Linked DNA regions of Geomonas sp. RF6. The protein of the gene in region 2 binds, or shares a complex with, the protein of the main gene of each other region. Links are inferred from orthologs where the notes say so. Each region holds a gene or a part of one and is shown on either strand. Other genes may lie near its edges. The genes, in order: trxA and LPW11_RS00145.

Region 1 (3,261 bases), 1.3 Mb from region 2 along the record:
CGCCCCCTACGTGCGCAGCTCGTACCATGCGCAGGACTATGAATCGAAAAGGATAGGACGGAATCGATGTAGGCCGGAATAAGCGCAGCGTTTCCGGCAGAGTCCACAGCCGCCGGGAACGCCTCCGGCTTATCCCGGCCTACATTCAGATGCCACATCCGCCCCCGCGGCTCGCCCCCAGAATGCTTTTCACCGACACGGTTGTTTCTTCCGGCTCACAAGGGTATGATGCACAACCTAGTACCCGCGGCGGCCATGCCGCACCAGGAGATCGGAATGCTTCACCGCACTCTCGCCCTTGGCGCGATCCTTTTCACCGCACTTTCCGTCTGCCCCGCTCCAGCCGAAGCCCGCAGGACTTCCCCCGTCGATGGCGGCACGGTCACGTCCGGGACCGGGTGGCGCCTCGACCCCTTCGGCACCGGGAGGATGATGTACCACAACGGCTACGACATCGCCGTCCCGATGGGGACTCCCGTGCACCCCGTCGAATCGGGAACCGTCTATTTCGCCGGCACCTACAAGGGGTACGGCGAGATGGTCGCCATCGACCACGGCAACGGCTACCTCACCATCTATGGCCACAACTCCGCCGTGAAGGTGCGTGCAGGGGAGAAGGTCACCAGCGACAGCGTCATCGCCCTCTCCGGCACCAGTGGCAGGTCGACCGGCCCCCACGTCCACTACGAGATGCGGATGCTCCCCAATTACCAGAAGGTGCAGCGCGCCAAGATGGAGAAGGACCTGAAACAGCTTGTGGAGAATAAGATCGGTGGCTGGGTGGAAGGTCAGGTGAAAGGGAATGCGGGACCGCATCTCAACGGGGGGGGGATGGGTGGAGGGAGCGAATTCTACCTGCCGGATGACCTGAACGAGTAGCTCTACTCCCTGTCGATTCTTCTATTCTATTACGTCACTGTTCGGCGATGAGCCTTCTGATTGTGTCCTCTATCGCTTTGCCGGTCTGCTCGGAATACCCCTGGAATTTCTCCGCGACCACCCCTCTTTTGTTGATGATGTAGATGGTGGGCACAGAGCGCAGGCCGTAATCGGTCTGCATATCTTCACCGGCTATGGCGATCGGATAGCCGATCTTCTTCTCGGCGGAGAAGGACTTCACCTCTTTCTCCCCCCCCTCATCCACACTGACTCCCAGGATCTGCAGCCCCTGCTTCCCGTACTTGCGATTGAGCGTATTGAGATGCGGAATGGAATTCTTGCACGGGACGCACCACGTGGCGAAGAAGTCCATGACGAGCACATAGCCGCGGTAGTTCGCGAGGGAGATCGGTTGTCCTGCAGTGGTGGTCAGCTTGATGGGAGGAGCGACATCCCCTTTCTGCAAAATAGCGGCGGCCGGCACTGCATTCATCAGCATGCCGGCAACCGCTAAGGGGAGAGAGTATCGACTGATTCTGGCGAGAACTCTTTTCATGGAGTTAAAGGGCCTTCTTGATCAGCGCCTCCAGCTGTGATTTGGGGATCGCACCGACGACCTGATCGAGCACCTTGCCGTCCTTCAGGAGGATGACGGTGGGGATGCCGCGCACGCCGTATTTTCCCGGAGTAGCGGGGTTGTCGTCAACGTTTACCTTCCCGACCTTAACGCGCCCCTGGTACTCCTCTGCGATGGAATCGATGAGGGGGGAGATAGCCTTGCAGGGGGCGCACCAGGTGGCCCAAAAATCTACCAGCACCGGTATATCGGACTGAAGAACTTCTTTTTCAAAGTTGTCATCGGTGAATGCATGCACGTGTTCACTGGCCATGTAACCCTCTCCTTAAGGAAATATACAATCGTCTATGATCATAGATGAGCGGCCAAAAAAAGCAAGGAGTAATTAAAGCCGGCAGCGGCGCTGTGACAGTTCCACATCCGCTGTTGACAGGGCTTCGCAGGTTGGGCCATAGTGACACCCTGAGAAAAAGTGGCGAGTAACAGTTGCATTTCGCCGCAATAGTGTATGCAGCGCAGAGGCCGCCAGGGGCACCTCCACCTGCGATCCCTCCAGGCGGCTCGGCCGCCATCGCCGGGGGGCTTCACATTTGGCGCTGCGGCCACTGCCATAGCAGAATTACATACCACTGCAGGCTTCATATCACCAGGAGACCCTTCCTTGCGCTGTTACCCGATCAACCTGAACCTCCACGGCAAAAAAGTCGTCATCATCGGCGGGGGTCGGGTCGCCGCGCGCAAGGCCGGACGTCTCGTCGCCGCCGGCGCCTCCGTCACCGTCATCGCCCCTGAACTTTGCAACCAGCTCCAAGCCATCGTCTCCGCCGGGAACGCGACCCACCTCGCCAGGGGTTACTCCGAGGGGGATCTCGCCGGCGCCTTTCTCGCCTTTGCCGCCACCGACGATGAAGCGACCAATGCCTCCGTCGCGACGGAGGCCCGCCGCATCGGGGTCCTAGTCGATCGGGTGGACGCCCCGGCGGACTCCGATTTCGGCACTCCCGCCCTCCTTTGCCGCGGCGACTTGCAGATCACCGTCTCCACCGGCGGAGTGAGCCCCGCGCTCTCCCGCAAGATCGTGGAGACGCTGGAAACGCAATTCGGACCGGAGTACGCAGAGGCTCTGGAGCTTCTCGGACGCGTCCGTGAAAAGATATTGACTGCCAAGGCAGGTAGCGAATACAATGAGCCGATTTTTTCCGAGCTCGCCGCGCTCGACCTCCCTGCCATGATCAAAAACGGCTCCCGGGACGAAGCACTCCAGACGCTCCTAAAACTCCTGGGCCCCGAATTCGCACAGGTCCTCTCCGCAGCGGTAAAAAAGGATCCTTCATGAACGCGTTGCTCTTCAATTCCGCCCTGGCCATCTACTCAGCCGCCACCGCCGTATACCTCGCCTTTCTGGTCAAGCCGCGGGACATCTTTGGGCGCGCCGCTCACTGGCTCATATCGACGGGCTTTCTCGTCCATCTCATCTTCACCCTGAACCGCTTCCGCGAGGCGGGACACTTTCCGATAACAAACCTGCACGAATCCCTCTCCTTCTTCAGCCTCGCCGTCATCGGCGTCTTCATCGTCTGCGAGAGGCGCTACCACGTCTTTATCCTCGGGTCCTTCGTAACTCCTCTGGCGCTCCTTTTCCTGGCGCTTTCGGCAGGGTACCCTTCGGACATCATGCCGCTCAACCCGGCGCTCAAGAGCGGCTGGCTCTCGATCCACACCGCCCTCGCCTTCCTGGGATACGCTGCCTTCGCCATCTCCTTCGGCGTCAGCATCATGTACCTCATACAGTCGCACTACCTGAA
Region 2 (3,245 bases):
GGAGTCTTCGTGAAACGTCCTCTTGTATCCGAAGTTCCCCCCCATGCCGCAACAGTCCACTCCTGCTGTCGCGTCGATCTCTATGCCGGGTATCAGCCGCAGAAGATCCAGGTATGGCGTCCCGATCTTCTGCTCCCTCTGGTGGCACGGGGCGAAGTAGACCAGCCGTTCGGATACCTTGCCGAACTTCGTCGACAGCTTTCCTTCGGCATGGAGTCGCGCCAGGTACTCTCCCAGATCGTTGAAGGCTTCAGAGATGGCAACGCGGTCCAGTGGCGGGATCGACGAAAAATAGCCGTCATCCTTCAACACACGCTGGTACTGGGCCTTGTGCACATTCCGGAAGATCTTCTTTCCCTCCTTTACGTCCGGTATCATCATCATCTGTTCCGAAGCACCTACCGACTTCTGATATTCGTCCGAATAGCAGGCCCGCTCTTTCATCACTTTCTTCATGAAGAAGTTGCAGGTGGAGCAGGAGCCGACCAACTCGTCGCCCTTGTTGACGCAGGGGAGCAGATGATCCACGTTCGCCTTGACACGGTCGAGCAGGGTCGGGAGATCCCCCTCCAGGAGGTACGGCATGCCGCAGCACTCCTGTTTCGGGACGTACACCGATACTCCGTTGTGCTCCAGCACCTCGACGGCAGCGCGACCGACCTGCGGGAAGAGGTACCCTGCAGTGCACCCCGCAAAATACGTGACGCTCTTGTGCCCTTCCTTCCTGCTGGAAAGGCCCTTCTTCTCCGCCCACTGGAAGAAGCTCTGATCGGGAAGAGCCGGAAGTTCTCTGTCAGGATGCATGTCAGTGATCTTCCGGAGGAGGGGTGCCACCGTCTTGTTTTTGCGCAGCGCATTGTAGAGCCATGGAATCGTCCCGCACACCTTCGCCATCCGTGGCACGTCGATCAGGAGCTTCGTCGACGTCGGCAGCCCTTCCTTGGCGACATAGCCGCTCTTCGCCTCCATCACGTCGGCCGGAATCCGCGGGCAGGGGCACAGCCCGCAGAAGGTGCACAGATCGACGAGGTGCCGCAGTTCCTCATCGGAGATCGGTCTTCCCGTTTCCTTTTCATTGTTCCAAAGCCTGTAGAGTTCGGGGAAGAAGACGCATTCCTCTTCGAGGAGGGTGCTGCAGGTGTCGCAGTCGGCACACAGGTCGATGATGCCGCGGAGGATCTCCTGTGGGCTCTTCTTCTGTTTAGAGTTCCGGTCGTCCATACCTGCTCCTTGGGATGTCATTGTATTAACCGTTATACCCGGTCACCTCTGCAAGAACTTTGCAGACCTCTCTGGAGAATTTCTCCGCCTTCTGCACCTGTACCTGACGAACCTTCTGTGCCATGGTGATGGCACCACTGAGCTCCTCTGCATTTGCGCCAGCCTCACGGGCGGCTTTCAGGTGGTGGTCCAGTCATTCGCTGCATCCGGCGCCTACGGAGGCTCCGATCGCTACAAGTTCCACAGTCTTCCGGTCCAAAGCCATTGGTGATCCCTCCTTTTTTGAGTAGTGGCAGCAATTACTTCCCTTGATCAATCGTTCCCAGTGGGGCCTTCAGCCACGAACTTTTCAACGCGGGCCTTTATGGCATCGCGAATCTCCCTCGTCGCCTCAAGCTTTGCCTCATGGCTCCCCTGCAGGGCGGAGGGATCGGGAAAGCTCCAGGCGAGCCTTTTGGTGCCCCCCGGGAAAACGGGACATCGCTCCGCACTTGCCTCGTCGCAAACGGTGATGACATAGTCAAACGAAGCTCCCGATTTCTGCACCTCATCGACGGACTTGGTCCGCTTTTGGGAGATGTCGATCCCCACTTCCGCCATTACCTCAACCACGCACGGATTCAGCACACCGGGCTCGAGGCCGGCACTGTCAGCCAGAAACCGATCACCAGCAAGATGGTTCACGAAAGCTTCTGCCATCTGGCTGCGGGCACTATTGTGAATACAGACGAACAACACGTTGACTCTGCTCATTTCTTCTCCATACGACCGAAACTACCCACAGCAACTGCCGGTGCCGCCGAACTTTTTCCCGCCGAACCATCGGTCAATCACCCAAGTGGCACAGCCGACTCCCGCCTCTACCTCGATGGCCGCAGTGGGACAATTTTTTGCGCACGCTCCGCATTCCATGCAGGCATCCTTGTCGACGATGTGAGCCTTTCGGTCACTCACGGCAAAGACCTGGTGCGGGCACACCTCGACGCACCTGGTGCATCCTACGCAGGCCGAGGGATCTAGCCGCACCGTCGCTACGCCATCAAGATATCTGAACCCTTTCACCCCTTTTGCCTCCTTAACCGAACCTGCTTACCAGCAGAAGTACGGTACTCGCGACGATGGCACATCCCATGACCGGCATCCCCATGCGCATCTCCCGGTTCACCCCAGAGAGAGACGTATAGTTGGTGCAGCCGGTAAAATTCAAGGCGTAGAAAGCGCTCACCGCAGGTACCCCGAGGAAGAGGGCGGCCGTTGCAGCGGGACCCAGTGACGATCCTCCTGCTACGGCATAGAAGAGCCAGCTCCACAGCACTCCTGCGACCGCTCCCTTCACCAGAAAGCTCCTTGTCGGCAGCGCCGGCAGCAGGAGAGGGGTCAGGGCAGTTCCTGTAATAACTGCGCCGGCATAGGCAATGAGCGCTGCCAGACCGGCTCCGAGACCACTTGCGACAGCGAATAACAGGAATATGGCGATCCCCGTCACCAGCAGCGACTTCATCACCAGCACCAACTCCACCGGAACGAGCACCATTCTCTCGTACAGGGTAAAGGTGAGGTGCCGCATTTCATCGGTGGTCACCATTCCCCTGTCGAGGAAAGCCGGCAGGTCCTCCGCCCTGATGGCGGCGTAGGTCACTGTGAAACCCGACTTTTTCGTCACTTCGTGTCCTGCAACGCCTGGAGCCCCGAGGATCGGGAGCAATAGCCGCCGGTGAGATACCACCTCTGGAAGACGGGTCTCCCGCATCCGGTAAAGGAGCTCCTCGGTACCGAAGGTGCCCTTGCCGGCCGCACACCACACGTTGACGCCAAAGGTCTCCAATACGAGCAACCAGATGTCGCGTCCGCTCAGAGCCTGCCGCACCAGGTCGTAGCTCATCTTGTAGTTGGCGGTAACGACCACCGGGGCTTCAGCTGTCGGGGTGCCCACGGCGTAGAGACCGGGGGGAACGATGAAGTTCATCCTGTTGATGCCCCAGCGCGCTTTCCACGAACCAACCCGATCCGTAAAGGCAAGCGTT

The links.
Region 1: the proteins of LPW11_RS00145 (region 2) and trxA are in contact, whole or in part, in an NMR structure (PDB 2IPA), measured with the Bacillus subtilis proteins. The link is inferred for Geomonas sp. RF6 from one-to-one orthologs.

The regions. Positions count from the first base shown.
Region 1 is NZ_CP087999.1:1,322,332-1,325,592, forward strand. Bases 105-3,050 are described here. They hold trxA (thioredoxin), read right to left. Parts: upstream 1,770-3,050; coding sequence 1,440-1,769; downstream 105-1,439. Other genes in these bases: LPW11_RS05655 (M23 family metallopeptidase), read left to right, coding at 277-879; LPW11_RS05660 (TlpA family protein disulfide reductase), read right to left, coding at 914-1,435; LPW11_RS05670 (precorrin-2 dehydrogenase/sirohydrochlorin ferrochelatase family protein), read left to right, coding at 2,118-2,792; ccsB (c-type cytochrome biogenesis protein CcsB), read left to right, coding at 2,789-3,050. In the rest of the region: lipA (lipoyl synthase), read left to right, coding at 1-82; more of ccsB, read left to right, coding at 3,051-3,261. UniProt on the Bacillus subtilis protein: Participates in various redox reactions through the reversible oxidation of its active center dithiol to a disulfide and catalyzes dithiol-disulfide exchange reactions.
Region 2 is NZ_CP087999.1:36,741-39,985, reverse strand. The notes cover bases 255-3,184. They hold LPW11_RS00145 (arsenate reductase ArsC), read right to left. Parts: upstream 1,975-3,184; coding sequence 1,534-1,974; downstream 255-1,533. Other genes in these bases: hgcB (mercury methylation ferredoxin HgcB), read right to left, coding at 1,996-2,283; LPW11_RS00150 (heterodisulfide reductase-related iron-sulfur binding cluster), read right to left, coding at 255-1,221. Also shown: more of LPW11_RS00150, read right to left, coding at 1-254. UniProt on the Bacillus subtilis protein: Catalyzes the reduction of arsenate [As(V)] to arsenite [As(III)]. In vitro, can dephosphorylate para-nitrophenyl phosphate (pNPP).